Regions from separate parts of the Lysinibacillus sp. FSL K6-4013 genome, predicted to be linked through region 2. Evidence: riboswitches for the same ligand, from Rfam matches in the RefSeq annotation. Region 2 holds a riboswitch; the other holds the start of a gene.
The links. Region 2 has a riboswitch for preQ1 ahead of MHB39_RS02590 (QueT transporter family protein). Riboswitches for the same ligand answer to the same signal wherever they lie in the genome.
Positions count from the first base shown of each region.

Region 1: it holds a riboswitch for preQ1, as region 2 does, so the genes downstream of both, queF (preQ(1) synthase) here and MHB39_RS02590 (QueT transporter family protein) in region 2, are expected to answer to the same signal.

Region 1 is NZ_CP152031.1:4,678,663-4,695,468, forward strand. It holds gene gntK (gluconokinase) at 1-118, shown strand, start outside; gene MHB39_RS23270 (GntP family permease) at 134-1,480, shown strand; gene gnd (decarboxylating NADP(+)-dependent phosphogluconate dehydrogenase) at 1,505-2,905, shown strand; gene MHB39_RS23280 (histidine kinase N-terminal 7TM domain-containing protein) at 2,959-4,503, opposite strand; gene MHB39_RS23285 (BRCT domain-containing protein) at 4,615-4,947, shown strand; gene MHB39_RS23290 (peptidylprolyl isomerase) at 5,016-5,690, opposite strand; gene MHB39_RS23295 (leucine-rich repeat domain-containing protein) at 5,893-7,761, opposite strand; gene MHB39_RS23300 (GNAT family N-acetyltransferase) at 7,892-8,902, opposite strand; gene MHB39_RS23305 (tRNA-dihydrouridine synthase) at 9,079-10,056, shown strand; gene MHB39_RS23310 (MFS transporter) at 10,380-11,570, shown strand; gene MHB39_RS23315 (VUT family protein) at 11,686-12,225, opposite strand; gene queE (7-carboxy-7-deazaguanine synthase QueE) at 12,272-13,000, opposite strand; gene queD (6-carboxytetrahydropterin synthase QueD) at 12,993-13,463, opposite strand; gene queC (7-cyano-7-deazaguanine synthase QueC) at 13,467-14,126, opposite strand; gene queF (preQ(1) synthase) at 14,230-14,730, opposite strand; PreQ1 riboswitch class I at 14,856-14,902, opposite strand; gene MHB39_RS23340 (S8 family serine peptidase) at 15,223-16,806, shown strand, end outside.
Region 2 is NZ_CP152031.1:525,717-542,522, reverse strand. It holds gene MHB39_RS02605 (ABC transporter ATP-binding protein) at 1-4, opposite strand, end outside; gene MHB39_RS02600 (ABC transporter permease) at 36-1,025, opposite strand; gene MHB39_RS02595 (ABC transporter substrate-binding protein) at 1,111-2,133, opposite strand; PreQ1 riboswitch class I at 2,455-2,499, shown strand; gene MHB39_RS02590 (QueT transporter family protein) at 2,506-2,988, shown strand; T-box leader at 3,057-3,256, shown strand; gene trpB (tryptophan synthase subunit beta) at 3,315-4,478, shown strand; gene MHB39_RS02580 (long-chain fatty acid--CoA ligase) at 4,521-6,140, opposite strand; gene MHB39_RS02575 (L-threonine 3-dehydrogenase) at 6,333-7,286, opposite strand; gene MHB39_RS02570 (methyl-accepting chemotaxis protein) at 7,637-9,307, opposite strand; gene MHB39_RS02565 (FtsW/RodA/SpoVE family cell cycle protein) at 9,552-10,718, shown strand; gene MHB39_RS02560 (BadF/BadG/BcrA/BcrD ATPase family protein) at 10,776-11,756, opposite strand; gene MHB39_RS02555 (asparaginase) at 11,769-12,770, opposite strand; gene MHB39_RS02550 (ROK family transcriptional regulator) at 12,789-13,940, opposite strand; gene MHB39_RS02545 (sugar phosphate isomerase/epimerase family protein) at 13,955-14,836, opposite strand; gene MHB39_RS02540 (Gfo/Idh/MocA family oxidoreductase) at 14,838-15,896, opposite strand; gene MHB39_RS02535 (sugar phosphate isomerase/epimerase) at 15,910-16,788, opposite strand.

The DNA.
Region 1 (16,806 bases), 600 kb from region 2:
AGAGGCGGCCAAAGAATATAGACAGCTGCTCCCAATTTTCATTCGTTTATCTAGAGTATTAGCAGACGACTATGCGTCAATTGCTCAGTATCAAAGGAGCTTAATTAAGCCCGACTAAAGAGGAGGAGAATACATGCCATTAGTTATTGTAGGTATTGGTATTATTGCGCTGTTAATTTTAATAATGGGCTTTAAATTAAATACGTTTATTTCATTAATTATTGTTTCATTCGGTGTGGCATTAGCTCTTGGGATGCCTTTAGATGTCATCGTAAAAACGATTGAAGCAGGGTTAGGCGGAACATTAGGCCACTTGGCATTAATATTTGGTCTTGGTGCGATGCTAGGAAAATTAATTGCCGATTCTGGGGGTGCACAGCGTATTGCCATGACCCTTGTGAATAAATTTGGAGAAAAGAACATTCAATGGGCAGTTGTAGCAGCATCCTTTATTATCGGTATCGCCCTTTTCTTTGAAGTAGGTCTTGTGCTATTAATTCCAATTGTCTTCGCTATTTCAAGACAATTAAAGGTTTCTATTTTATATTTAGGAATTCCAATGACCGCAGCATTATCTGTCACACATGGATTTTTGCCACCACACCCAGGACCAACCGTTATCGCTGGTGAATTTGGGGCAAATATTGGTGAGGTGCTGCTTTATGGCTTTATCATCGCCATTCCAACTGTTATTTTAGCAGGGCCTTTATTTACAAAAGTAGCGAAAAAATTAGTGCCTGAATCATTCAACAAAACTGGAAACATTGCCTCTCTAGGTGAACAAAAAACATTTGAACTAGAGGACACACCGAGTTTTGGAATAAGTGTTTTCACTGCACTATTACCCGTTATTTTAATGTCCATTGCTACTATTATTACACTGTTGCAAAAAACAATTGGCTTTGATGATAATGGCTTCTTAGCAGGTATCCGCTTCATCGGTGAAGCTGGTACATCCATGTTAATTTCCCTATTAGTTGCCGTCTATACAATGGGTATTGCAAGGAAAATCCCTATTAAGCAAGTAATGGAATCATGTACGACAGCAATCTCCCATATCGGTATGATGCTCTTAATTATTGGGGGCGGTGGCGCCTTCAAACAAGTATTAATCGATGGTGGTGTTGGTGATTATGTAGCTGAACTCTTCCATGGAACTACCTTATCGCCAATTTTACTAGCATGGATTATTGCCGCTATTTTACGTATTTCATTAGGGTCAGCTACAGTTGCTGCTTTAACAACAGCTGGGCTAGTCATCCCAATGTTAGGTCAGAGTGATGTGAATCTTGCTTTAGTCGTACTGGCAACAGGTGCAGGAAGCTTAATTGCTTCACATGTCAATGATGCTGGTTTCTGGATGTTTAAGGAGTATTTTGGATTAAGCATGAAGGAAACATTTGCTACATGGACCTTGTTAGAAACAATTGTATCTGTAGCTGGTTTAGGATTTATTTTATTACTAAGTTTATTTGTTTAAAAAAGTTAAAAAGGAGCAAGCACAATGTTAAATACAATTGGCGTTATCGGATTAGGCGTTATGGGAAGTAATATCGCTTTAAACATGGCTAATAAGGGCGAGCATGTAGCTGTTTATAATTACACACGAGATTTAACCGACAAACTTTTACAAAAAGTCGAAGGACAAGCGCTTACTCCCTACTATGAAATAGAAGAGTTTGTACAAGCTTTAGAAAAACCAAGAAAGATCTTTTTGATGGTGACAGCTGGTAATGCCATAGATTCAGTTATTCAATCAGTAGTGCCCTTCCTTGAAAAGGGCGATGTCATTATGGATGGCGGTAATTCTCACTATAAAGATACAGAACGTAGATATGATGAACTTAAAGCTTCAGGAATTGGATATTTAGGAATTGGGATTTCCGGTGGTGAAGTAGGAGCATTGACAGGGCCATCTATCATGCCTGGTGGCGATCAAGAGGTCTATGACAAAGTTGCACCTATACTGACAAAGATCGCAGCACAAGTGAATGATACACCATGCTGTACGTATATAGGTCCTAAGGGTGCAGGTCACTTCGTCAAAATGGTCCACAATGGAATTGAGTATGCGGATATGCAACTCATTGCGGAAGCCTATACGTTTTTAAGAAAAAATATAGGATTATCCGTTGATGAAATTGCTACTATTTTTGAAACATGGAATCAAGGTGAATTGAAAAGCTATTTAATTGAAATAACAGCTGAAATTTTAAGGAAAAAAGATGAGGTAACAGGGTTACCATTAATTGATATGATTCTAGATAAAGCTGGTCAAAAAGGGACTGGGAAATGGACAAGCCTACAATCGATAGATAATGGTATTCCTACATCAATTATTACGGAGGCTTTATTCGCTCGTTATATTTCATCATTAAAAGAAGAACGAATTAGAGCAGAGGCAATACTAACTGGACCAAATTACAATCAGCAAAATCTAGAGAAGGATGTCTGGATTGAATACGTTCGCCAAGCCCTATATATGGGGAAAATCTGTGCTTATGCGCAAGGATTTACACAATATAAAATGACATCTGAGCTTTATAAATGGCATTTACCATTAAAAGATATTGCATTAATTTTCCGTAGTGGTTGTATTATTCGAGCGGAATTTTTAAATGTTATTAGTGAAGCCTATCAAAAGCAACCTTCACTAGATAATTTATTAATTGATCCATACTTTGCAGAAAAGACGAAGGACTATCAAAGTGGCTTAAGAAAAATAGTTTGTGAAGGCATCCAAGCAGGAAATGCATTCCCATGCTTAAGTGCTTCTCTCACATATTACGATAGTTATCGAACAGGTTCATCTAATGCTAATATGTTACAGGCACAACGTGATTATTTCGGTGCGCATACGTATGAACGAATTGATGCACAAGGTGTTTTCCATACAAATTGGTAAGTAAAAAGCTAAAATATACATCATTGCCTCAATGATTGTATATTTTAGCTTTTTTATTCTAGAAAAACATGTACTCGATTACGGCCTGCTTGTTTTGCCGCATACAGTGCTTTGTCCGCATTGTTTAAAAGCTGATACAGTGTCTCTTGTCCCTTTGTACCTTCTGCTACACCACAGCTAATAGTAGCACGAATTGCTCCCTCAGTAGTCATAAGTGGCTGGGATTCTACGCTATTACAGAGCAAATTAGCTAATGCTTGCCCCTCTAATAATGTAGAGTCCTTGAGTGCAAGAACAAATTCCTCACCGCCATACCGTGCAAACAGTTCTCCTTTTTTCAACACACTCTGACAAACCTTTACGACATGAACTAGTAATTGATCACCGATAGCATGCCCATACGTATCATTGACGTTTTTAAAATGATCGATGTCCATTAAAATGACAGTAAAAGCTGAGGATGATTCTCTTGCCTCGCTGTAAGCCTGATTACATTGTTGAAAAAAAGCTCGACGATTATAAATTTGTGTAAGTTCATCGTAAAAAGCGAGTTGCTCTAACTGTCTTTGTAGCTCCTTCAACTCTGTTATATCAGTGAAAATAAGTAATAACCCCTTACCATGATTAACATGTTGCAGCTCTGTAACACGCACTTGATAAGTATGATCAGAAAGCACCATCTCGATGTCTTGCGTATTCACCACTGCCTCCAATGTAAATGGCATCGGTTGTCCAGTTACTTCAAGCCATGTTTTCCTAATATCCCTACCAATCATTGATCTGGTTAGCTGAGGAAATACCTTGCTGCAGGCTTGGTTAAACTCTATTAATCGGGCAGATTCATCTAAGACAATAACCCCATCATTGATACTATGAAATATTGCATCCTTGGCAACAGGCATCACCCTAAATAACCGTGAGGAATTAATAGACCATAAATATAAAAATGAAGAAGCCCATAATACCATAGGGACAGGATCAACTCCTTGAGGTGTTAAGCCCAATAAATAGATGAATGCTGTTATCATAGGAATAAGTTGACCACACATTAAGGCAATTAATTGTTGCCGGTAGGCCTTAGTAGTCTCTTTCCAATGGATTAATACTAATAAAAAAGATACGAACATACAGCCAAAAGTAAAGATGCCATGAATGATATACCATATGCCAATTTCCTGATGAACATAAGGTGCCCCTAATATAGGATCTATTTCAAATACTCTATAATGAAAATGGTGTATATCATTTGTAGCAACCATGATTAAGCTAATAAATGGAATGGCAAGAAGAGCCATTATCTTTTTCCTTGTCAGATGAAAGCCTAGGTATTGCATGATAAACAATAATCCGAGAGGCGTTGAAAAAGCCATACCTACATATTGGATGGCCGTCCAAACCTTTATGGCACTTAATGTTGTAGCGATTAAACCAAAAGCAGAGGCAAAACAATATACCGCAATTAATGCGGTATAACTAATAAACAATTGAGCAATTTTTGTATAATTGTAGCGTTTTAGAAATACGTATAAACATAAATACAAATTTAGTACACCTGATGTGCAGCTAAGAGTAATGAAAGCAGTCAATTGCGAATTCATGTCTATGTACCTCTTTATATTTTTAATTTTAATGTAGCATACATATAAAATTTTGTGGATTTATTTATTGATTAAATTGCATCAAAAAGTGAATTTAAAGGAGTAACGAATATGATCAATAAGGATAACTCAGAAATCATTTTCTTTTCCGATCCAGCAGAAAATCTAACCCACCCCTTTTATAACAAACAAATTGTATTTACAGGCGCCCTTTCTACCATGACACGATCCGAAGCCGCCAAACAAGTAAAAGCCTATGGAGGGTATTTACAGGGAGCTGTTACACAGCAAACGGATTTCGTCGTTCTTGGTGATAAACGTCGCGGTATAAGCGCCAAGCAGTATAAAGCTGAGCAGCTAATTAACCAGGGACAAGATATTCAAATATTAATAGAAGATGATTTTTTATGGCTTATTTCAATACCAAAGGAAATGGACAAGTAAAAAGAGTATGTAAGGTTGTCCTTCTTACATACTCTTTTAAAACAATATTCATGTGTTTAACACATGAACTATTTATTGACCTTAGGTGCTGGATAATCAAAGCCCTTTGTATCCACCTCTACCTTTTTCATTTGCTGATCTTCTAGTGGTTTATTTGTAGCATCTCGCTCTGCTCCAACAATGGCATCAACTGTTTCCATTCCCTCGATTACCTTGCCAAAAGCAGCATATTCCCCATCAAGATGTGATGCTTCCTTTACCATAATGAAAAATTGTGAGCCTGCTGAGTTTGGATCATCTGAACGAGCCATCGAAATAACACCACGTTCATGCTTCATATTATTTTCAAATCCATTTGAAGAAAACTCACCATCAATTGAATAATCAGGCCCTCCAGTACCATTCCCCTTTGGATCTCCACCCTGAATCATAAAATCAGGAATAACACGGTGGAAAATAAGACCATCGTAAAATCCATCTTTCGCCAAAGCAATAAAGTTGGCTACTGTATTCGGTGCTACAGTAGGCTCCAATTCAATAACTATTTTTTCATCATTGCTCATCGTAATCGTCACAATTGGATTTTCCTTCACTTTTGACGCGTAATCCACTTCTTGTTGTGTTTCCTTAGTCGTGTTACTCTCTGTTTTCTCACTATCCTTCGCTGTACCACAGCCTGTCAAAACAACCATAATGGCTAGCAGTGATAGCATAAAATACATACCTTTGTTACGTGCAAACATATCCTTTTCAGCTCCTCTTGTTATGCATTTCATTATAAAACTATCCAATCTTTAGGACAAATTCAAGAGAGACAATGACAGGATATTCATGTCATCGTCTCTACTTTTTATTTCTATTATATTAAGTCGTATGCTGCAAAATCAAAATATTCCCTGACCGACTATACATTGGAGTTTAGTTGTTTTATTAATTCACAGGATCTCAATAAATCATAACCGCCTTGTCTAGAACAGATTGATTTTGTACTTGATTCCCTAAAATATATAGTTTTTTTAAGTTAGGCAAATTCACTAAGGGTTCCACATTCGAAATGGCATTATTTTCTAAATGAAGCACCTCTATTTGTTGCCAATTTCCCAAGAAATTTAACGATTGTAGTGAACTATCTTGTAAAGTGAATGAACGTAAATTTGTAAAGCCAGCAAAGTAAGGCATGATCTTATCTACTTCTTGCACCCATTCCCCATTACCAATTTGAATGGAAACATCATTTAAAGTTAAATGCTCCAGCACGTTGTTCGTAAATGGCTTGCTATTCACCTGAAAATTACATTCATTACAGTTTAACATTTTTACATGCTGCAAATTGAATAAGTCATTGGTTTCATAAAAGAGGGTCTCATTTAAATTGATTGTTTGCAAATGAGGTAGGTCATTTAATGAACGAATACCTGTAAGAGTTCCATACTCCATGACTGTAAGCTGTTCTAGCTGTGGGTATTTCATTAGTTCTGAACCATTCAATTGCGAATCCGATCCACTTATAGAAACCGTCAAATCTCTTAAAGCCGGTGCCTCTAGCTTTGGTAAAAATGAGCTCTTCAGCTCTGCTTTTTTCAAATGGGGCGCTACAATCGATGAAATATCACCATGATAACCAGTTAACGATAACTCCGTCAATGACGTTAGACTGTTTACCATATCCAACAACTCCACTTGACCAGGAGAAGCTAAACGTAGCTTTGTTAAAGATGACATATTTCTAAGTCTATCTAAATTGATTATATTCATGTTTTCAAGATCTAAAGACTGTAGTTTAGGCATGTTTTGTATAAAATCAAGCGTTTTTAAATTTCTTACTGAAGTAAGTTTTAATTCTTGTAATTGAGTCAATGCGTATAGTGGGCTAAAATCTGTAGCTTCACTAATGTCTATTGCTAACGACTCTAAATCAGTGAATGTAGACAGCCACTTTAAATCATTGATCGATGTTAAGGAAAGTGATTTTAGCGATAATTTATTTAGAATCTGGAAATCTGTCACCTCTTCAGCCACATAAGATAGTTCAAGCGATTGAAGATTGGGGAACTCTAATAATAAAGCAAGTTCATCATTACTTCTAATTTGGATAGAGAGATCTTTAACATTTGACTTATCACTAAAATATCCTGCGATTTTACTAAATGATTCATTAAAGCTACCTGTATAACTTTTTAAGTTTTCAAGATGGTGAAAGCTTACTTTTTCACTTTGTGATATTTCATAATCATTCATGAGCTTTAAAACCGTTAATCCAGTAAAGGCCTCAAAGTCCTTTTGTTCAATTTCTTGCGTATTTAATAACTTATCCATAATGATATAAGTTGAAATTTTAGCTTCCTTATTTGTAAAAGGATCTTCTAAGCTATAATCAAAATGCCATTGATTGTCAGAATAGTAGGCAGCCAAATATCGAATACTTGCAATCTCTTCTTTTGTTGGCATCGCCCCACCTTTATCAAAAATATCTTTTAAAAAGAACAGAAGAACTTCACTTTCAGGCATTATCCGAACAGATAGCTCTTCACGGTTTCCATCCTCTGTTTGATTACTACTTAAAAGGAAATACCCAAGGAATACACACATCATGACAATGGGTATCAGAAGGAGCAGCTTTAAATTTGTTTTTGGACGGGATATTGTATTAGGAGAAGCTGTTCCATAATAATTATTAATCGTTTGATCTACATAATAAACTTTATTCTCTTTCAACATGATTTCAGTATCACAAAAAGGACATTTAAATGTTTGCTCTTCTTTATATTCAATTTTCCCATTACAATTTGGACAATTTAATTTAATAAATTCCACTGGCAGCCCCCCAGCACTATTTTCCATTAAGCTTAGTTGTCTAAAAAATAAATGTCAATATATACGAAGTATAGGTAAGCAATCTAAAACTATATTTGAAGTGCCTAGCCAGCTAAATACTTAACTAAATTTACAATAACTCTATACTCGGGTTGTTAAAGTTTGCCCATGCTATATCACTGTTAATGTATCTAACCATTCTATAGGCTACTGGCTTAAAACCGCACTTAGGCCAAAAAGTCGATGCAGCAAGATTCGTTATTCTCCAATCTGTAATGATATTCTCATAGCCCGCCTCTTTCATCCTTCTACAGCCTTCATTCATCAGCTCTTTTCCCACACCTCTTCCCATTTGAGAAGAGTAAGTACCTGCAATCGTTAGCTCTATTGCATGCTCAGGTGTCATCAAATCTGAATGTATAGGGTAATATTTTTGAAATCCTAATTCCTGCCCATCCTTTATTGCAACGAGACATGTATCATCATTATCCTCTACTATACTTTTATATGAGGCTTTTATGCTCATAACAACTTCAGGGAATACGGGCTCAAATGTAGGTGCGGCATTTTGATACGATTGAATGATCCTAGACATTTTCCCCATCATTTCACTATCCATTTTATTAGCAACCCTAATCTCTGCATTACATACATTTTCGAATGGTTTGTAATCCCCTATGTTCATTACGCCATGTACTTGCTGTATAGAAAAGCTTAATCGTAGGTAGGCATCATAATAAGCCTGATTTCCAAGTGGGATTATCGTGTAATGCATAAAGCACCCCTGCTCTAGCCACGCCACTGAAACCTCTGTATAGAGATTCCTTATAAGCTCAGAGGATTGATCCTTTCTGATTGCCATTCCCTCATAGGGTACCCATATATGTCTGCCTCTTACCGTGTCAATCTTAACGACTCCGATTATATACCCTACTAGGTCATCTTTAATAAATGCCCCCACCCCATTGACATTATTATGAACAAATAAATTTTCAAGCATATTCGTTATATGTTCAGTATTAAGATAGTTGTTGTTTAAAAATGGATATACCTCCCCTTCGAAGCTCTGTCTATTAATGAGTAACTTAGCCATTGCGGGTATATCATTCATACTGATTGTTTTATACTCACATTTTCCCATTTCAACTCTCCCCCTAAATTTTCACTTTATATTACCTATTCTATCATTATGGATAAGACAGGATTTTGTTGGAAATTTCCATCCTTAAGCTAAGCCAATTAACTATGTAGAAATAAAGTAAGTAAATATGATATCTTTTTGCAAGATAGTATTTTGGAAAGAGAGGGTATTTATCAATGAATCAAAATAATTTCTGGCTTGATTTACCAAGGCCGTTTTTCATTTTAGCTCCTATGGAGGATGTGACAGATGTTGTATTTCGTCATGTCATTCAGGAGGCAGGGCGACCCGATGTATTTTTTACTGAATTCACCAACACGACGAGCTATTGTCATCCAGATGGCTTAGATAATGTACGTAGCCGCTTAGCTTTCACAGAAGATGAGCAGCCCATTGTTGCACATATTTGGGGGGACAACCCTGAACATTTTCGTCAAATGAGTATTGGTATGAAGGAATTAGGCTTTAAGGGAATTGATATTAATATGGGCTGCCCAGTTGATAATGTAGCAGAAAGAGGTAAAGGCGCTGGCTTAATTCTCCATCCTGAACTAGCCGCAGATATTATTCAAGCAGCCAAAGCAGGAGGCTTACCAGTTAGTGTCAAAACAAGACTTGGCTTTACGGATGTAGCAGAATGGCGTGAGTGGCTTACCTATATTTTAAAACAGGATATCGCCAATCTTTCTATTCATCTCCGTACACGGGAAGAAATGAGTAAGGTTGCTGCACATTGGGAATTAATTGCAGATATCAAAAAACTACGTGATGAAGTTGCTCCCCAAACATTACTGACAATCAACGGTGATATTCCTGATCGTTTAACAGGTCTACAACTAGTTGAACAATATGGTATTGATGGTGTAATGATTGGACGCGGCGTATTTTCAAACCCATTTGCCTTTGAAAAGGATCCTAAAGAGCATAGCGCCAAAGAATATCTTAACTTGCTATACCTACACCTGGATCTGCATGACCACTATTCCAAGGAATTCGAAACACGTTCATTTAAAGCATTGCAACGTTTCTTTAAAATATATGTACGTGGCTTCAAAGGAGCCAGTCAATTGAGAGTTCAATTACTGAACGCAAATTCTACAGATGAAGTCCGTGAATTATTAGCTACGTATATTGCCGACAAACTAACGGAGTAAACCTTTAATATAAGCTGATATAAAAGAGGAGACTGGCTATCGCCAATCTCCCTTTTACTTGAAATCATTTATTGGGCCTTTACCCATTAGAACTTCTACCGTATTAGAAGATCCCATGTTAAAAGAAATGCCGTTAACGAAATATATCAATAGAAAATTCGGGTACTATTTACAAAATCCTTCTTAAGGGGAATCTTTGGAAACAAATACTGACAGCATATAAGGAAAACCAATCTAATTTCTCATAAAAACATTTTATGCTATGATATTTAAATTGTGTCTACTAAGTAACACAGTTACATTCATCTAAGAAAGAGGTATTTATGCATCATACACAGTTATCCAAGCGACATTGGTTACTTATCTTAACACTTGCATTATTAACATTTGTTCTTGGGACAAGCGAATTTGTTATTGTCGGGATCTTAACTGATATTTCTTCAAGCCTTCATATGACTAATGCAAAAGCAGGTACACTCGTTTCTGCGTTCGCTCTTACATTTGCTATCGCCACACCACTCGTGATGTCAGCAACAAGCCATTTTCCAAAGCGTAAATGGATGCTGTTTTTGATAGGTTTCTTCATTGCATTAAATGCTCTGTGCGTAATTTCAACGAGCTATATTATGCTCCTTGTCCTTCGGGTTATGACAGCGATTGTGACAGGCGTATTGATCTCTCTAGCCATGATTGTTGCGAGCGAAACCATGCCGACTAACAAACGCGGTCTTGCTATATCATTCGTTTTCAGTGGTTTTACACTGGCAAATGTAGTTGGCGTTCCCATTGGAATTGTTATCGCCGAATGGTACGGCTGGAATGCCATATTCATGTTAACCACTCTTCTCGGAGGGTTGGCGTTTGCGGCATCTTTTTTTGTCTTACCTACTCGGCTCAGCCAAGTACGAAGCTCCATACGCGATCAATTTTCTTTACTAATCCAGCCACGAATTTTAATTGCCTTTTTCATTCCTGCTCTCGGGTTTGGTGCAACCTATGCAGTCTTTACGTACCTTGTTCCTATTTTAAAGGGGATGGGTGCACCAAATAGTTCTATAAGTCTAATCTTATTCGGTTACGGGTTTCTTTCGATTTTCAGCAACATTCTTGCCAATAAAATCGCCAGTCACAATGCCATTGGTCGACTTCGGTTTGTTTTTCTCGTCCAAGCAATTGTACTGACAACTTTATTTTGGACGACAAATCATTTTATTTTAGGACTAGCAAACATTGGATTAATGTCACTAATGGCCATCCTCTTAACAACATCTACTCAGCTTTATTTAATAGATTTGGCCGAAATTTATAAACCAGAAGCTAAAGGACTCGCAGCTTCTCTTATGCCAGTGGCAAGTAACGTAGGCATCGCTTTTGGGTCTGCATTAGGCGGAATTGTGTATCATCAAGGAAATTTGATGAATGTCACATGGGTCGGTGGTATAGTTGCCATCTGTGCAAGTCTGCTAACTTTCTTTAGTTATCATCTAGACCATAAACAAAAGAAAATGGCATAAAACAATAGGTACTTTAGTAAAAATATAAATTAAACAGACCCATGCGCATAATGCGAATGGGCCTGTTTTTACTTTTGATACTTATCTTCATAATAAGGAAGCCTATTTCAAAGAATTATCCTGAAATAAGATGTTTTTCTTTCATTGGTCCTACTTTATTTAAAATGATTGCACCAACCATTTGAATAATCGTCTTCACAATAATTTGCCCTATAATGGCGGCAGGTACCGCTTCCCATGGCAATATATTGGCACCAAGTGGACTTAGGCCGATTACGACAAAAATTGCAGAATCTAGAAATCCTCCAACAATGCCACTGTAGAACACACGCCAAGCCATTGGTAATTTTAATCGAGTATAGATTTCTGTATCAGCTGTTTCAGCGACAACAAATGATAGTGCTGAGGCTACCACAATCAAAAGTGTATCACCCAGTAGGAATGACACCACAGCTGATAAAATTAAAGCTGTAATAATAAATAAATACGTCTTTTTTCTACCATATTTATTTTGTACTAGATCCCGAAAAATAAAGGTTGCTCCAATTAAAAGCGTTCCCATTGGGACAATAAACATGCCAAAATGTAATGGTGCAAATGCTGCCGTTACTACATTAGCGATGACAATAGATAATAAATAAAATAAAATTCTCATACTTTTACTCCTCAAGTAAATTTAAAGACATTTTTGCAGCGGCTCACTATACACCTCTTTTATTTCCCCAAACGAGGGCATGTAACTGTGGCAGTACTTTAACATCTCTTAAATCCTCATCCTTTATTACTCTATCAATCAGCGCATGATATTTATCTAATAAATGCATCATTAATTGTGAATTATCAGTTGTCGCGAGATCATCATTACCAACTTGAAGATAAAAAGGAATCAGGGGATATCGATGGTGAATTTGTTTAGCATAATCGTAATCCTCTTGATTAAAAACGACTATTTTGAGGGATACATGGTGATTGTTGTTTCGATCTTTAAGTTTTTCGAAGATATAAGAGAGCACCGAGTAGTCTGTGGTCATTCCAGAACTAGGTGGCTTTGGTGAAATCGTCAGTTCATCAATCTCATACATCCATTTTTGCCACCTACTCCCCTGTGTTTCTACCCCGATTTTTATGCCATTTTCTTTTAATATGGCAATGAGCTCTGCTAAATTCGGATTGAGTGCAGGATTGCCGCCTGAAATCGTAACAAATGAAAAACCATTGCCTCCCAGCTGCTTGAGCTCAGCCCAAATCTCTTCCGCTGTCATTTGGACAATAAGATGCTTTCCACTGCCATCCCACGTAAACGCTGAATCACACCAAGAACAGGAGTAATCACAGCCTGCGGTTCTCACAAACATTGTCTTCTGGCCAACGACCATTCCCTCACCTTGAATTGTTGGTCCAAAGATTTCAATTACAGGTATTTTACTCAACTTCCATCCACTCCCGTCTCGTTTCTGCATAGCTTGTCGGAGTTTCATAAAGTTTAATAAACTCTACACGCGCACCGTTATATCCTTCATCAAGCAAGGCCTCAGTCAACTTTTCGTATATCCACACAACAATGTTCTCTGCTGTCGTATTCATGGGCGGAAGTGTTTCATTTAAATAACGGTGATCTAAATGAATCTCTATTTTTCGTTTCCATATTTCTTTTATATCGCCAAAATCAATTATCAAACCACGTTCATCTGTGTAGCCACTCAGCCCTAATATAACTCGATAGGTATGACCGTGAAGATTTTTACATTTCCCCTCATAATGGTGCAGATGATGAGCAGCATCGAAGGTAAATTCTTTGCTGATGAGGACACGCTTTGCATGGTATTTCAATTGATTTCTTTGAATATCCACATCCATTTTCTGGAGTCTCTCAACGATTTTAAAATCTGACATGTCTTAAGACTCCTTCCTATAACTTAAATACTCATCAAGCCCTTTATTTCGCAATTTACATGCTGGGCATTCACCACAGCCATCTGCTATGACACCGTTATAGCAAGTCAACGTTCTTTCTCGTACAAACTCAAGTGCCCCAAGCTGATCAGCTAATTCCCATGTCTGTGCCTTATTCAGCCACATCAACGGAGTATCAATCACAAAGGAATCATCCATCGATAAATTTAATGTTACATTCAAGGATTTAATAAAGACATCACGGCAATCCGGATAGCCACTAAAATCAGTTTCACAAACACCTGTTACAATATGCTTCGCTCCTACTTGGCTCGCTAAAACGCCCGCAAATGAAAGAAAAAGGAGATTGCGACCAGGCACAAAAGTCGATGGGAGCTCACCATTTCCTCCGTCCTTCACCTTTATGTCTTGTCGTGTCAATGCATTCGGAGCAAGCTGGTTCAGAAGTGACATATCAAGAATATGATGCTTGATACCAAGTTCACTCGCTATCTCCTTTGCACATTCAATTTCAAGACGATGCCGTTGACCATAATCAAAAGTTACTGCCTCAATCTCTTCAAAGCGTTCTTTTGCCCAGAACAAACAAGTTGTGCTGTCCTGACCTCCACTAAATACTACAATTGCTTTTTCCTGCTTCATCTAGAAAACTCCCTTATATCAAAAAAACAGCACCCTAAGAAAAAGTGCTGCTTTTTTCTTAGTTTTTTTAAGAGGGTAGCTAAAAACCTCTTTCTTGCTTCATTTATCGATTATCAATTTTTTCTGGATTAAGATCGTGGTTCATTAAACGATAATTGGCGATTTCTTCGTATTTCGTTCCTGGCTTCCCATAGTTACACCATGGATCAATCGAGATACCCCCACGTGGAGTAAATTTTCCCCACACCTCTATATATCTTGGATCAAGTAGTGTAATTAAATCATTCATAATGATATTTACGCAATCTTCATGGAAATCGCCATGATTTCTAAAACTGAATAAATATAACTTTAGTGATTTACTTTCAACAATTTTTTTATCTGGAATATACGAAATGTACATCGTAGCAAAATCCGGCTGATTTGTAAGCGGACATAAACTAGTAAACTCTGGGCAATTAAACTTAACAAAATAATCTCGATTAGCATGAAGATTATCCACTGCCTCTAATACCTCAGGTGCATAATCATAGGAATACTTTGTACCTTGATTACCTAATAGGGTCAAATCCTTTAATCCTTCTTCATGACTTCTGCCAGACATAAAAAAACCTCCTTGTAAAATGTTTCCCAACACTTTTCAAGAGAGGCATCACCAATTCAGTCTATTAAAACATAAGTAAAAACATAAAAAAAGCCACGTCCGATATGGACATGGCATATTGTCATGTTTCCATAGTTTTTTATAGAGGGTATCAGCTATGAACCTCTCCCGTTTTAGTCCGGGCATTCTTTTCTTCCATATCGTACAAAAAATAATACAGAACGTCAAATAGATTTTTTATAGAATTCTTCCTTGAGGATTAAATGATAAAAAGCATGAATTACTGTAAGTCGATACTCATTTAAAAGTTCTACTTTTTTATTAAATTACTTGGAAAATAGAATTAATTCATTTTTGACAAAGTCATACTAATTATCAATATTTTGAGATTTTTTAATATTCCGATATTCGAATTATCTCACCTGTGATAAATTGGAATTATCGCACTAAACTGAAAAGTGCGGTAATTAAGAGTGGAGGGAGAAATGAGATTTGAAAAAGTTTAAGTTTACGAAGTTTTTAAGTAGTATGATAGCTTTCGTTATGGTGCTTTTTCTATTGGTTCCATTATCGAATGCCAATGCTGAAGAATCGAAACCATTCAAGCAGGATAGTCAAAGTGAAAGCACACTTCAACTAAAGGCGGCTATCGCTGAACAGCTAAGCTTGTCTAAAGATGGTCCAACTCTTCACGAAAGCTTACAAAATGTATCAGGCAATCAAGAAGTTGCTGTCATCGTACATTTATCTGAAAAGCCTGTGGCACTAGAGCAAGGTATAAGCCAAGTGAAAGGCCAAAAGTTCTCTAATGCGCGAGCAAATGAAGTTCGTTCAAATGTAAAATCTCAACAAGCACAAGTTAAAAAAGAATTAGCTACTAAAAATGTTCAAATGACTCAAGGCTACACATTTGATACTGTTTTAAACGGCTTTGCAGCAACTGTGAAAGCAAATGACCTCCCGAAGCTGCTTTCAATAGAAGGAATTACATTAATCGAACCTGATGCGATTGTTTACGCATCAGAAGACAATACAATGAAATCATCAGAACTTATTAAGGAAGATCAATTAGAGGCTCAAATGAATACAAGTATTTCTTTCCTCGGCATCGAACAGCTTTGGAAGGAAGGAATTGAAGGACAAGGTATAAAGGTGGCAGTATTAGATACTGGTATTGACGCAGATCACCCCGAGTTTGCTGGAATTTACAAGGGCGGGAAAAACTTCATTCCAAATTCATCAACTTACACAAAGCCTCGGGCAGATGACGATGCATCGGAAACATTGCCTTCTGAGCGTCCTGCCGGAACACCTGAATTTAATGAAAAAGGAAGCTCGTTCTATACTTCTCACGGTACCCATGTTGCTGGAACCATTGCAGCAATTGGAGCTAACAATTTCGGCATTAAAGGAATTGCTCCAAAAGTAGACCTTTATGCTTACCGTGTTCTTGGTGCATATGGAAGTGGGGCTACATCTGGTATTGTTAAAGCAATAGAAACGGCTGTAACAGAAAAAATGGACATAATCAACCTTTCTCTTGGTGGGGGGGCTAACTCTGAAACGGACGCTGGTTCATTTGCTATTAATAATGCAATGATGGCTGGAACAATCGGAGTAATTGCAACAGGGAACTCCGGCCCAAATCGAGGAACAATGGGCACGCCTGCAACTGCTCGTTTAGGCATTGCTGTCGGTAACACAACAAATCCTGAAACAATGTATAACGGTGAAGTGAATGTTACAGTTGGTGACTACAACTTAACAAAACAGCTCCCATTAATGGGAACAACTTTTGGAAGGGATTTAGCAACACAGCTTCAAGGAGAATTTGACCTAGTTGCTATCCCTGGAAACGGAGAAGTAAAAGACTATGAGGGAATCGATGTAGAAGGTAAAGTAGCATTGATCTCTCGTGGCAGTATCGCATTTGTTGATAAAATTGCGAACGCAAAGGCAAATGGGGCGGTCGCCACAATTATTCATAACTTTGCTGGTGGAACAAATGCACCTAATATTTCAGGTACATTCCTGGGGGATTCCTTTGCTTTTCTACCAACATTTGATATGTCCCAA
Region 2 (16,806 bases):
GCAATGCCTTTTCCTCCCTTCTCTACTGTTTTTACTTACGAAAGTTCTGCAGCTCGTTTGGCTTTACGTTTACGTTCTTTATTCTTATTGATAAATTGCGGTAAGATCAGCGCCAAAATAACAATGATCGCCGTAATTAATTTCATGTCTCCTGAATCAAGGAAATCTACACGTAATGCTAATGCTAATATAATACGATAAATGATAGCTCCTGCAATGACTGCAAAAGTTGTACGGATAATAGTTTTTGTCCCAAAAATTGCTTCACCAATAATAACGGATGCGAGACCAATCACAATCATACCAATCCCCATGCTAACATCGGAGAATTTCGAGTATTGTGCGATTAAAGCTCCAGAAAATGCGACAAGTGCATTGGAAAGTCCTAGCCCCAAAATGATAAGTGTATCTGTATTTGCTGAGAAGCTGCGAATCATTCGTTTATTATCACCAGTTGCTCGGATAGCTAGCCCGACCTCTGTCTTTAAGAACCAGTCTGCTATTAACTTAATTAAAATCGTGATGATTAATACAACAATCAGCACACTCCATGTACCTGGTACATGCTGAAAGCCTATGCCTTTTAATAGGTTATTAAGAGCAGCATCGACCCCTAAATTGCTCCAAAAAGCTTGAAACTTCGAAAAGATGGTTTCAGAGTTTAATAGTGGAATATTCGGGCGACCTATCGTATTTTCTGCAGTTAACCCCATGATACGTAGATTAATCGAGTATAAAGCAATCATCATTAAAATCCCTGATAATAACGGATTAATCTTTCCCTTCGTGTGAAGAATTCCTGTCATACATCCAGCAATAAATCCAGCAACAATTGCCACTAAAGTCGCTAAGATTGGGTGGTAGCCAAGCAAAACCATTGTTGCTGCCGTTGCCGCCCCTGTTACAAAGCTTCCATCAACCGTTAAATCCGGAAAATCTAACACCCGAAATGTTAAATATACACCAAGTGCCATAATTGCATAGATGATTCCTTGCTCCACTGCGCCAAATAATGCTAAAAACATCGTTGAATCATCTCCTAAATCTCTTTATTATTTATATCGCTTGTAAAATGAAGATAAAGCGGGGATAGTTCTCCCCCGCTTCGTTTTACTGTTCTAGAATTTCGGCACCCCAAGAATCTTTAATTTCGATTCCTAAATCATCTGCAACTTTTTTATTGATTAATAGTTTCAGATTTTGTGGGTATTGTGCGGGTGTATCGGCAGGTGTAGCTTCACCTTTTAAAATTTTCACAGCCATTTGACCCGCTTCATAGCCGATATCGAAATATTCAAAACCATAAGCGGCTAAACCGCCACGTGCCACAGAATCCAGTTCTCCTACGATTAATGGTAGTTTATTCGTATTGGCAACATCAATTACCGATTCTAATGCAGAAACTACTGTGTTATCAGTAATAATATAGAAAGCATCTACCTTACCAATTAGAGATTCTGTCGCTTGTTTTACATCTGCGGAAGTGGATGCTGATGCTTCTACCACCGTTAAACCTTGTTCATCCATAACCTTTTTCACTTCTGAAACTTGTGCAACTGAGTTTTGCTCACCTGCATTGTAGACCATCCCTACCTTTTTCGCACCAAGTTCTTTTAGGAATGCTACTGTTTTAGAAATCGTTTCAGGATGTAAATCGATTGTGCCTGTAATATTTTTCCCTGGCTTTTCCATTGAGTCAATTAACTGTGCACCAACAGCATCTGTAACCGATGTAAAAATAATTGGAATATCACTTGTTGCTGTTGCAGCGGCTTGTGCAGAAGGTGTAGAGTTTGCAAAAATTAAATCTACGTTTGCACTTACTAGATTGTTAGCAATTGTTGTGTTAAGGCTATTATCCCCCTGTGCAATTTGTGGATCGTAGTCAACTTTTAAGCCTGCATCTTCAATTGCTTTTTTAAAGCCTTCCGTTGCTGCGTTTAACGATGGATGCTCAACAATTTGAGTAATCCCGATTTTATATGTTTTATCATCTGCATTTCCGCTCTCACTTGCATTGTTTGATTCATTTCCTTTTGAATCTGTTGTACCTGAGCCACTGCTACCACAAGCAGCAAGAAGCAACACTAATCCAAAAAGAAGGAATGACAACTTCTTTACATTGCTTTTCACAAATAATCCCCCCGATTATATTCTCGAATATCTATCGCACTTTATCCAAACAAAGTGTGAATGTATCGCTATATTATCGTTATTATCGAGCTCCGTCAACAACATTATGAATGTTCTGACTTTTAAAAGTGACAAAATATTTTAGTTTTTCATTTAATTTGGCGCTTTAAACCGCTAAACTACGCTGTTTTAGTTATTCGATTTCTTTTTTCAACATAGTAAAAAATATTTATGACAATTTTGCGACGATAGGACATTATAGACAAAGTCTGACATTTGACTTCTACTAGATATCTATAATAAAATATTTACTTGTGTGAAAGCACCGTGGTTCGTAACCATCCCACGAAAAAAAACTAAGGAGAAATGAATATGAAGATAAAATTTTTAGCAGCAAGTGGTATCATTGCGGCTCTCTATATAGCTGTAACCATGCTTGTTGCACCATTTGGTTTTACAGAGGTTCAGTTCCGAGTTTCTGAGATGTTTAACCATTTAGTGGCCTTTAATCCACGCTTTGCCGTAGGGATTATTATTGGAGTATTGATCTCTAACCTATTTTCACCACTTGGCATTTACGATTTAGTGTTTGGTGTAGGTCATTCAATGATTACACTCGGTCTGTTTATTTTAATCTGCAAATTTGTCAAAAATATTTGGGCACGTTTAATTATTAATACATTGCTCTTTACATGTACTATGTTTATTATTGCCTTTGAGCTGAACTTGGCTTTAGAGCTACCATTCTTTTGGACTTGGCTAACAGTCGCGGCGGGTGAATTTGTTGTATTAGCTGTAGGTGCACCGATTATGTATGTATTAAACAAACGCCTTCACTTTAAAAGTTTGATTTAACTGACGGGTCTTTTTAGATTCGTCTTTTTTCTTGACACTATTCTGAAAATACTCTACAATTCTTTCTAATAAATGCAAGGAAGAAGAGTAGTAGCAAGCATTGTTACTTCAAGAGAGCTGGTGGTTGGTGCAAACCAGTAGTACAAACTTGTGAATGGACTTCAGAGCAGCCTTATCAAATGTAAGGCCGTTTCGCTCCCCGTTACCGGAGCAGGAAAGCGCGCAAAAATTGCGAATGAAGGTGGCACCACGGTTACTCGTCCTTTTTATAAGGGATTGGAGTGGCTTTTTTTTTGGAAAAATTAGCATAGAGGAGTCGAGGAAAGATGAGTACAGTAGTAGAGAAAAAGGGATATTTCGGTGAATTTGGTGGAAGCTTTGTTCCAAAGGAGCTTCAAAATGTTTTAAATATACTAGATGAGAATTTTCAAAAGTATAAAGAAGATGATGACTTTAAACAAGAATTAGATTACTATTTCCGTGAATATGTCGGTCGTAAATCCCCTCTTTATTTTGCAGAAAATTTAACAAAGCAATTAGGTGGCGCAAAAATTTATTTAAAACGGGAAGACCTTAACCACACAGGCTCCCATAAAATCAATAATGTATTAGGACAAATTTTACTAGCCAAACGTATGGGCGCAAACCGTGTAATTGCAGAAACTGGTGCAGGTCAACATGGTGTAGCAACAGCTACAGCGTGTGCCATGTTTGGAATGGATTGCACGATTTATATGGGCTTGGAGGATACAAAACGTCAGGCATTGAACGTATTTCGCATGGAACTTCTCGGCGCAAAAGTTGTAGCGGTTGATAAAGGGCAAGGCCGCTTAAAGGATGCAGTAGATGAAGCATTTGCTGACTTGGTAGAAAACTATGAAACAACATTCTATTTATTAGGTTCGGCAGTTGGACCACATCCCTTCCCATCAATGGTTAAACATTTTCAATCAGTGATTAGCCGCGAAAGTCGTGAACAGATTTTAGAAAAGGAAGGAAAGCTGCCAACAGCTGTTCTTGCCTGTGTAGGAGGCGGTAGTAATGCAATTGGGGCATTTGCTGACTATATTGCAGACGAAGATGTTCGTCTGATTGGAATAGAGCCGGATCAAGCTGCTACCTTAAACGAAGGAACACCAGGAGAGCTACACGGCTTCAAATGTTTAGTTCTTCAGGACGCAGAAGGTAATCCACTTCCTACCTATTCAATAGCAGCTGGTTTAGATTATCCAGGTGCTGGGCCTGAGCATAGCCATTTGAAAACAATTGGCCGTGCTGAGTATGTGACCGTGACAAATGAAGAAGTTTTAGAAGCCTTCCAAGTACTTTCTAAGGTAGAAGGTATTATTCCTGCTCTTGAAAGCTCACATGCAGTTGCCCATGCTCTAAAATTAGCACCAACTTTATCACCTGAGGAAAGCATTATTATTAATATCTCTGGTCGTGGCGATAAAGACGTTGAACAAGTTTTCCACATGTTAGCTAAATAATAAAAAAAGAGCGACTTCCATTTATGGAAATCGCTCTTTCACCTATACCAATGATTTAGGATAAATTTCAGCTACATTATCTCGCAGCTTCGCTTTCAGGAATTTCCCGACAGATGTCTTTGGAATTTCTTCTAGAAATACGACTGCATCTGGTACCCACCACTTGGCAAATTGATTTTCTAAAAAGGCAAGAAGCTCTTGTTCAGTTACTGATTGTCCCTCTTTCAATACAACACAAGCTAATGGACGCTCCTGCCATTTAGCATGAGGCATGGCAATGACAGCTGCTTCAAAAACTGCATCATGCGTCATTAGTGCATTTTCCAAATCAACAGAGGAAATCCATTCCCCACCTGATTTTATAAGATCCTTTGTACGGTCCGTGATTTTAATAAAGCCATCCTCTGTTCGTACTGCAATATCACCAGTATATAACCAACCATCTCGATAGGCATCTGCTGTTCGTTCATCACGATAGTATTCGTCGGAAATCCATGGGCCTTTTAAACGTAATTCCCCCATCGTTTCGCCATCCCAAGGAACCTCACCCGCCTCATTAATAATACTAGATTCGATACCTGCCATTGTCATCCCTTGCATCGCTCGAGCTTCAATACGTTTTTCAATCGGCCAATCATCCATCCACGACATATAATTGGACAATGCCACGATTGGTGTAGTTTCCGTCATGCCGTAGACAACAATATAAGGAATTCCGTATTTTTCCTCAAATGTCCGAATGAGTCGAGTTGGTGAAGCCGATCCTCCACAGCAGATCGCTCTTAAAGAACTAATATCTCGTTCTTTCTTTTCCTGCTCCTGTAAGGCGCCTATCCAAATGGTTGGTACACCAGCAGTTAATGTAACCTTTTCTTGTTCGATTAAATCCATTATTAATGCTGATGTAAATTGTGGACCTGGCAAAACTTGTGTAGCACCAACATTAACACTAGCAAAAGGTAAGCCCCATGCATTTGCATGAAACATTGGTACAATTGGCATCACAACATCTCTTTCCGCAATCCCCATAGAGTCAGACATACTCAGCATGATACTGTGTAATACTAGACCCCGATGGGAATAGACAACTCCCTTTGGATTCCCTGTCGTGGCACTTGTATAGCACATACCGGCAGGTGCTTCTTCGTCAATATCCTCTGGAAATTGAAATTCTTCATCAGCGGTAGCTAATAAGTCCTCATAGGATAAAACATTTTGTAGTGTAGTCTTGGGTAAAGCTGGTTCATCCGTCATAATAATATAGTGCTTCACTGTCTTAAGTTTTGGCGCAATATTTTCAATGATCGGTAATAAATCAACATCGACCATTAAAATCTCATCTTCTGCATGATTAATAATATAGATCAAATGCTCTTCTGATAAACGAATATTTACCATGTGTAAGATTGCCCCTGAGCAAGGTACAGCAAAGTAGGCTTCTAAATGCCGATGCTGGTTCCACGCAAAGGAGCCGACTTTTGTTCCTCTTGTCATCCCAAGCTTCGTAAGGGCATCTGCTAAACAACGCGTTCTTTTCGCCCACTGTCCATATGTTAAACGGTGTATTTTGTGTGGGCTTGTCCGTGAAATAATTGATTTTCTTGCAAAATAGCTCTCTGCTCGTTTGAAAAAACTAGTTAAAACTAATGGTGCTTGCATCATAAAACACATCATCCCTTCATTTGTGAATTTCCCCTTGTGAAATCTTCATAGCATCAATTTAACTGAATACTATTAATATTCGGAATATTATTATATTTTAATTTCATAATTTAATCTATATATTCCAATAATTTTCTTTTATATACATATAAAAAACGGATGAAGTCTAGTTCTTCACCCGTTGTCCATTTATTATGAAATTGCTTTTTTATGCAGTTTAATTTTTAATTTCTCTAACATATCTACCGTCATTTTAGCTAAATCATACTCAGCTTTGAAGCCCCACTCTTTTTGAGCCGCTTCAATATTTAAAGAGTTTGGCCAGCTATCTGCAATGGCCTGACGAACTGGATCTACCTGATAGCTCATTGTGAAATTCGGTAAGTGCTTCTTAATTTCTGCCGCGATTTGCGAAGGTTCAAAGCTCATAGCTGTAATATTAAAAGCATTGCGATGAACGAGCTTACTACCGTCTGCCTCCATTAAATCTACGATAGCTTGTAGAGCATCTGGCATGTACATCATATCCATGAACGTACCTTCTTGAATATACGATGTATACTTGCCTTGTTCGATTGCTTCATAGAAAATTTCTACTGCATAATCTGTTGTACCACCACCTGGAGGCGTTACATAAGAAATTAATCCTGGGAAGCGTACTCCACGTGTATCAACACCAAAACGATTGAAATAATAATCGCATAATAACTCACCCGCTACTTTATTTACACCATACATGGTTGTTGGTCTTTGCAAAGTATCCTGTGGTGTATCTTCCTTAGGTGTAGACGGACCAAACGCACCAATTGAGCTTGGCGTGAAAAATTGCATATTTAGCTCACGTGAAACCTCCAACGCATTCATTAACCCGCCCATATTTAAATTCCAAGCTAACAATGGATTTCTTTCTGCTGTAGCTGATAATAGCGCAGCTAAATGCATCATCGTATCTGCACCGAAGTCCTTTGCTAAATCATGCATTCTTTGTCCATCTGTCACGTCCAATATTTCAAATGGGCCCTTAGTATGTTCAAGCTTTCTAATGTCTGTAGCAAGTATATTGTCCTCTCCATAAATACCACGAAGTTTTTCTACAAGCTCAGAACCAATTTGACCAAGTGCTCCAGTAACAATAATCTTTTTCATTTCCCAAAACCTCCACATGTGAACAATTGTACTTCCAGAAAGTACAAAAATGTATTGATAAACATTGATTTAATAACACTTTCAATGAAATTCATTATAATGTGTTCGTTTTGAAAATACAACAATTATATTAATAATATTCCTTACAAAGAACATACAATCCCTTATCCACAGTATATGAGGACATAAAAAATATTGTGCTACAAAAATATACAAAACACAATTGTACACCTCAAAAATACACAACATTTACGCTTTCATAAGCTAGTTTTGTAGCCATGCAAAAAAGAATCTTCTTTGCTATTTTTTGCAAAGAAGACCCCTTTTCAATATTATTCTTTACTATTAAATTATATCGAAAAACGTTTGACAGCTATTTGCAAAACTTTTGATACTTTGCGCAATTCCTTAATATAATTATGGAACTGTTGTTGAGCTGTTAATTGATCAGCTGTTAATGCAGCAACATGTTTAGTAGACACGGCATTCGTATCGGATAAAGCTGTCAGCATACTTGCATCCTCACTTACCTTCTTCGTGTGATTGGCAATCTCTTGAACTGTAGCAGATACTTCCATAATATAAGGCTTAATCGTATGTACTTTTTCTAAAATTTGATCAAAACTTGACGCAGTTTGTCCTGTGACAGCTACACCTTTTTCAGTCGCTACTAAAACGCCTTCCATCATTTGTACCGCATAACTCGAATCTAAATGGATGTTCTGTACAATGGATGTAATCGTTTGTGTCGATTGAACAGTTTGCTCTGCAAGCTTACGAACCTCATTAGCCACTACTGCAAAACCTTTGCCATGCTCTCCTGCCCTAGCAGCCTCAATAGATGCGTTTAACGCTAGTAAATTTGTTTGTGCTGTTATTCTTTCTATTACTTCAATCATTTGGTCAATCGATGCAGCACGCTCTACTAGATTAAAGATAGCTGTATTAGATTTTTCAACCGCCTGCTTAATAGCTTGCATTTGCGTTAAATTAGCCTGTACAATTTCAGTTCCACTTTCTGCATCTCTGGCCGTTTTTTTGGCAAAACTTTCTACTACCTGAACCTTTTCTAAAATAACCTGTACATCATTTAAAACTTCCTCTAAGGAAGTCGTATTTGAAGCTAGTTTACTAGAAGATGCAGACGTTGATTCTGAAATTGATTGTACATCCTTCGCTATTTTTAATGTCGTTGTTGATGATTGCTCAGAGGATTTCTGCAATTTCCCTGTCATTTCTTCTACTTCATAGGCACTGTCTGTCACAGTATGGAGTAGTCGTTTCACCTCTGTTACCATTTGATTGTAAGACAGAACTACTTCACCAAGCTCATCATGAGCCACATAACTTGCATTGGCAGTGAAATCACCTTGTTCTGCACGTTTTAATAATGATTTTAGCTGACGTGTTGGTACATTAACTGCCTTCGTTGCGATAAAGCCTATAAGGATAACAAGCAAGACAACCGCTAAGCATACACCACCTAATAACCAATAACCGAATTGCACATCTTTTTGATAAGCCTGCTGTTGGTCTTTTGCTCTTTGAACCAAATAATTTTGCGTATCTTCTAATAATGCATGACTCTCCTGACTAATTGGTAAGAATATTTGCAAATAAAATGGATCTAGCTCATCATGTTTCAATTGTTTAAAATCCTCAATGGCTTCTTCCTGCTTCTTAAGCAATGACTTATACTTCTTAATTTGATGACTCATCTTTTTATCAATTTCATGGCTATCTAGTTGCTCTAAAGGCTGTGCCATGTTTTGTAAAATGGCTGTCATTTCTTTATCGTCACCTTTCGAATCTACTATAAAATCTAGTCGGCGCTGTGATTCTTCAAGCTCATTTAGCCATCCAATTGGGACAAGTCCCTGTGTGTAACTCTCACTTGCATGCCACGACATTTTCCTTAAATAATCTACACTGAATACACCTAGCAATACATTCGATAATACACAAACAATCATGAGTACAAGTAACTTGTCCTTCACCTTAATGAAACGGAAAAAATGCATGGTCCTTGGCTCCTCCTCCAACTCTTACCAATAATGATAGTATAGAGATATAAAGCCAGTGTTATGTTTTTGTAAATTTTGATCGAAATATTAAGAATTTATACCCATCATTTAGTTCTTTTTAGGTAATTTAAATCACTATATTAGCCATACTATAGCTTCTTATTCATACTATTATTTGAAAAAACATCCGCAACCTTCCATACATTGTCAGCGTTGATAATAGAGAATGGAGGTGTTACATTTGACGCAATTGAAGAAGTTAGATTGGAGTTTAGTAATAAGTCTTCTAATACTCGGCGCTATTAGTTGCCTTTTTGTCCATTCTAGTAGTGTAAATTTTGAACAGTATGCAAGCTCCTTTATTATCAAGCAATTCTTATTTTATCTCATCGGATTAACCATCATGTTTGGAATATCCTTACTTGATATTGAACAGCTAAAGAAGATTGGATGGCCCTTTTACTTCCTAATAGTTGCTTTAACGGCTGGGCTTATTGTTGCACCTGAGAGCATTGCTCGGACGATCAATCAGGCAAAATCATGGTATCAAATCCCGTTTTTAGGTTCTCTCCAACCATCAGAGTTTTTAAAATTCGCTTTTTTAATAGTTGTAAGTAAGGTCATTATTGCTCATCAAGAAAAAAATGTCCGCCCCTCTTATCTAGCAGATTTTTGGCTACTTGTAAAAATCGGGCTAATTGTCCTTCCTCCTACCCTACTTGTTTATAGGCAACCCGATACAGGTATGGTTATGTTGTATATGGCGATGATTTTACCAATGATTTTCTTTTCAGGTATTCATAGAAAGCTTCTAGTCGTATTTACGGCTGTTCCTCTAGTTATTATCAGTACGCTAGTAGTGCTCTATGTCCGATTTAATGAATTTTTTACAGAGAAGGTTTTAGGTGCCCTATCAGGACATCAGATTTCAAGAATTTATGGATGGCTTCAGCCTTATGAATATACTGATTCTTCTTTTCAAGTACGCCAAGGCTTTATGGCCATCGGATCAGGGGAATTTGTGGGCAAGGGCTATCTACATAACAATGTCTATGTACCAGAAAAACATACCGATTTTATATTCTCCGCTATTGCAGAAGAGCTGGGTTTTGTTGGAGGAGCATTTGTAATAGCTCTTCTATTTTTTGTTATCTATCGTATTGTTGTTATTACGGTAGTAGCGCGAGACCCCTTCATGACCTTAATGGGTGCAGGTATTTCAAGCTTACTAGCCTTTCAAATTACTCAAAATATCGGCATGACCATTGGGCTTTTACCTGTCACAGGTGTCACCCTACCTTTTTTAAGCTATGGTGGAAGCTCGTTACTATCCAATTTTATGCTTATTGGAATCGTCATGATTATTCATAATTCATATAAGGGTTATATGTTTAAAGTAGGGGACTAACAAAAGTGCAAGTAGAGAAAAATTCATGCATTCTCTACTTGCTAGATTAAAGGGGGATTAATTCGTTAAAAACTCCTTCATACTCGCATTATATTGATCGATAAATAGCTGGGCTTCCTTACTTGGTAATTTTAATGCAGCTAAAGCGGCACCACCTACAGGTAAGCTATAAGCACCCACGAAGTCATACTGATTACTATTCTTTTTATCAATAGTGATTAACTTTTTAATAAATAGCTCCAATTCATTAAAAACGCCACCAGCTAAGACTACTTTGACTCGCTTATCTGTGAATGGATTTTTTTTGTAACAAGCATCTATACTTTGATAAAAAACATAGCACACTTGATCAATAATTGTATTGGCTTCTCCATCACCACGTTTAGCACATTCAATTGCTATCTTACTTAAAGGAGATATGGTATCACGCGGATGTGCTTCACCATAGACCACTTCAATTATCTGCGGAACGGATTGTAATTGAAAATATTCTAATACTGCTGCTGTTAGAAGCGTTTCAGGACCTCTTTTATCAAATGCTTTAAATACCGCTTTTAATGTACGAATGCCAATATCATAGCCACTGCCCTCATCATCAAAAATATAACCCCATCCTGCTGTACGCTCAATTCTTCCCGAAGAATCAATACTGAGTGTAATCGCACCCGTACCAGAAATCTGTACAATGCCAGGCTGACCCAATGTTCCCGCATACAGCGCGTTCAACCCATCATTCGATAGTGATAGTTGACAGTCTTTCGGTAAAAGCGAGGTTAGTAATGCATGGGTAATTTCTTCATTATTATTTTCTGTTACACCAGACAGGCCCGCATGGCACTTTGTAATGTGTTGAAATTCGTGAGGTTGTTGTCTTTTTAAATCATTTATTAATTCTGTTATCGTCTCAGTAAATTGCTCGAAGCTCATGGATGTGGGATTACTTTTTCCTGTTTCTGCTAGCGCCATAATTTGCCCACGACACGTTGAGATTGTCGCAAGTGTTTTTGTTCCACCACCATCAATTGCCAAAACATACAAGTGCCTTCACCTCTATACGATTTTAATTGTAGAAACAATTTCTCCTACCTCAACCCCTGCATCATTACGCACAAATGCAGGAGACAATGCTTTAATACGGTCAATTGTTTCTTGATTTGTATACTGAATTTGTTCCAATACAGAAGCAATTACATTCGGCCATGGACTTTCTGAACCATTCATAATTTTCAAGGCAAAACTTAATCCTTCGTTTCTAAGAGCAAAACAGTATACGCCCTGTGCCCCGCCCTTTGCCACAATATTGGGGTCCTTTAATAATGCCGTACAAATAAAATTTTGTGCTGCAATGATATGATTCTCTTGATTCATTACTGTCGTAAGCTTTATTACTGCTTCACGAATCAGTCGATCATCAATTAATTCTGGTCGTGCTAACTTTAAATAAGCGATGGCCATGTTTTTTAACGGAATCGCAAAGACGGGCGCACCACAGCCATCAATCCCTGTACGAATTTTCTCTACCTCATATTCACTTAAATAAGCAATATATTTTTTTATCATCTGTTGCAGTGGATGTTCTGGATGACAATATTGCTTGACATCATAGCCATTCGCTAGACATGCAGTTAAAAATCCTAAATGCTTGCCAGCGCAATTATGAAATAGTTTCCTCTTTTCAAACCCCTGTTGAATATACTTTGTTTTAGGTTCCTCATTTAATGGATAGGATGCTGCACAAATTAACTCATTTTCATTAATAGGAAGTTTTTCCAGCAAAGAGACTAATGCCTCTTGATGATATATTTCGCCTCTTTGTGAAGCTAGAAATAATGCACTTTCTTTTGAAGTAATCCCGTACTTTTCTATAAAATCAGTCATAAAAATGGGAATGGCTTGAAATGGTTTTGCTGCAGAACGAAAATACACAGGCTCATAATCTTGACCTACAGAGACGAATTCTTCCTTCGTTAGATTCACAGCACTTATTTGTCCATAATGCACATTTTCCATTAATCCTGAACGATACTCCTTTAAAAATTCTGCGTAAGCCACGAATCAACCAACCTTTCTTTAAACAGACAGCAACTGCTTTTGTGCTTGTAATGCCGCTCCTTTAACAACCCCTTCTTTTAATTGATTGGAAAACTGTAAATCAAAGTAGGGTTGTAATTCCTTCCATATATACTGTTTACACTTATCACTAAGCAGTTTTTGAAATGTCACATTGTGCTCAATAATTTCTCCACTGACGATGACAGCCTCTGGTTCGTATAAACAAACTAGATTATTGATGGCAATAGCTAGAAAAGTAGCTACATCTTGCTGAATATCAACCGCCCATTGCTCGCCTTGATCAACACAATGCAAAATCTCTTCTATTGATTGAATATTAAGATTTTTAGGTGTTCTTTTTAACAGCGTAACTTCAGAAACATACATGGATAAGCACCCTCTTTTACCACAGTGACACATCTCACCAAAGGGATTAATCGTTATATGGCTTATTTCTCCAGCTTTATTTTGAATGCCACGATACACTTCTCCATTTAATAATATAGATGCTCCTATTCCTGTTCCGATTCCGACTAAAATACAATTTGAATACAGTGGTGTATAGATATCACCAATTTCAGCAATAATTTGCATTTTTAATTCATTATCTACGATGACTTCACAACCAAAAACTCCATTTAAATCTTCTCTTATATGGCAGTTTTCCCACTTCAATTGCTCAGAGGAAACGATTATCCCTTCCTCGTTATTGATTACTCCTGGAATTCCTATCCCAATGCCTAGTAATTTATCGTGAGCAATCTGATATTCTGTCATGATATTTTCTATAGATCGTTTTAGTAGATGTATAGCTTCTTCGTATTGATGCTTGATGTTACATTTGATTTCCTGAAAGGCAATAAGCTTCCCTAAGAAATCTAATATACCTATTCGAATAGTAAAACAGTCAATTTCTATACCAATCGTATATAAAGCATCTTCGCGCATATGAATTAACGTAGGACGTCTACCAATAGCTGTTTCTTCCGATACCCCTTCAAGAATAAAGCCTTCCGCTTCTAGTTCTTGCACAATACGCGTAATGGTTGTAGGGCTCATTTTTGTATATTTTGATAATTGAATTCTTGAAATTGGCGCCATCTGCCTTATTGCGTCAAGCACAATATATTTATTTTGTCTTCGCATTTGTACTTGATCTTGCTTTTTCAAATTAGATTCAACCCCTATTTAAACTTTTCTATGAATTGTACAGCTTCTTTGATGTCTTTTTCGGGATTTGATCTCACTTCTCGTTCAATAGTTAAATAGCCATTGTATCCGATTTCTTGTAAAGCTGAAAAATAAAGCTCGAAATTGACATCTCCATGACCTAATGGAAGTTCTCTGAAAAACTCTCCATTTTCCACCATTTCTTCTATTTTATCATGAGATGTTCCAGAATCGTATCCTAAGTACCCGTACACATCTTTAGGATTCGTTGGTTGCAGTTGAATACCATCCTTTACATGTGTATGTACAATATATTTCTTTAATAGTTTGACTCCAGCTACAGGATCATCTTTTGTTACCATCACCATATTGGCAGGATCAAAATTAACCGATACACCGTTCGTTGATAGCTTATCTAAAAACCCTTTTAATGTTTTACTCGTTTCTGGCCCTGTTTCAATCGCAAAATAAGCATCTAATGATGTAGCATATTGTCCTAATTCTTCGCAGGCTTCCAGCATTGTTTGATAAATTGGATCATTTTCATCTTCAGGAATAATACCAATATGAGTTGTAACAATGGATGTTCCTAGGTCTTTGGCTAATTGCAGTATTTCTTTTGATTTTTTTATTTTTCTGGCATTTTCTGCTTTGTCTTGGAAGCCATGACCACCTAAATCTCCACATAATGCGGAGATTTCTAGACCTAGCCCTAAGATATACGCCTTCAATTCTGCTCTTTGTTCAGCATTTAGGTTATCGGGGTCCAACTCACCTGAAACGGCATACATTTGTACCCCCTGTGCACCAACTTCTTTCGCCTTTAACAAACCTTCACGAATAGGTAAACGAAAGCTGTCTACTATCACACCGATTTTATTATCCAATTTCACCATTTTAATAAACAACTTCCTTTCCTTCAGTTGCAGAAATATAAATACCTTCTAAGATTTTCATAATTTCTACTCCATCCTCTACAGGTGCAACTGAATCATAATGATGAAGGCAACAATCAACAAATGAATTGATTTCATTTTGAAAGGCTGTCGCAAAATCAAATGTTAAATCGTTAATTTGAGGATGAATATTTAAAATCGTATTATGCTCTTCACTTACAATTTTTAATTCTGGCTCTAGCTCTGCACCACCGTTCGTGCCATATAGCTTAATACTTATTTCATCTTTTAAAGCATGTAGTGTATAGGAAACGTCTACCATTAGTGACGCTCCATTCTCAAATGTAATGAGGGCATTTGCTAAGTCTTCTACTGTGTTTTTAGTTGCATCATAGTCTGCAGCCTTGTAGAAGGATAAATTTTCTATATGATTTCGGTTTCCTAACTGATTGTAAGTATGACCTGTTATACGTTTCACCTTTGGTCTCCCCATTAAGTACCAGCATATATCAATTACATGTACCCCTAGATCAATTAAAGGTCCGCCGCCAGACTTATCAATTTCAGCAAACCAGCCTCCTGGATTACCTAATCTTCTTAGGCAGGAAGCCTTAGCATAATAAATATCGCCCAATTTGTTATCGTCGATGAAGCTTTTCAGTACTTTGGTATTTGTGGCAAACCGTCTTACATAGCCCACTTGAAATACTTTCTGATGCTTTTCTGCAACCTTTTGGATATTTAGAGCCTCTGCATAAGTCATAGATAGCGGCTTTTCTATTAGAACATGTAAGTCATTTTCCAAAGCAAGAATCGCCAATTCGGCATGTGTATTATTCCATGTACAAATACTTACAGCATCCACATTTTTATCTGCGAATAGCTCTTCTTTTGAAGAAAAAACATGTGTTGCTCCAAATTGAACTGCTTTTGCTTTGCCTCGTTCAAGAGAAGCATCATACACGCCATATAACTCAACGAATGGATTATTCGAATAGGAACCTAAGTGAAAATCTGAAATAGAACCTGTGCCAATGACACAAACTTTTAATTTGTCCATGTTCTTTCCTCCTTTAGAGCTTGCATTCGTCCCATAAACGACGTACATTATCCATCCCTATTTTTGAACCAACTTGGCAATCTTCCATCCCTTCAAACTCAATAGTAAGATAGCCATCATATCCACTGCCTTTTACGAGTTTAATAATTTCTCGAATATTTATATCGCCATGTCCCACAATAGCACCTCTGATGTAGTTGTTATGAACTGTACGGAACCATTCGCCCTCACCTGGATTTTCATAATAAGGACGAATATAAAAATCTTTAAAATGCACCGTAGCAGCATAAGGGACGTTTTTCATAACACCAATTAGAGGTTCTTCATCAATACATAAAAAATTACCGATATCTAAAGTTGTTTTAAAGTTGTCTCTGTTTACCGCATGAATTAATTGTTGTACACGATCACTTGTTTGAACATTAAAGCCGTGATTTTCAATCGTTGTCGTAATATTAAATTGTTTCGCGTAATCTGCAATTAACTGACAGCCTCTAACCATCTCTTCGAAGTGCTCGTTGTAATAATGAATGGACGTTTGCTCCTTTGGTAAAGTAAAGAGAGTAACGTCATGGCGCATAATGTGAATGCCCATATGATGTACGACATCAACATGCTTCTTTAAACGTTCAACCTCTTCTAAAAAAGCTTCCTCCGTATCCTGAATAAAGTTAGCTGGTAACGAATAGGCGGATAGCTCTAATCCTAGCTCTGCTGCTTTATCTTTTATTTGAGTTGCAAGTTCATAGTTATCTACAACGGTAAATTCATAGGGTACTAATTCTACATGCTGTCCACCGTTGTCTGCTACCCATTGTAAGACATCCAGTACATTCATTTCCCCCTGTCTCATTTTTTTGACCATACTATATGTGCTTAACCCTATTTTCATTTCTATACACCCTTTCGA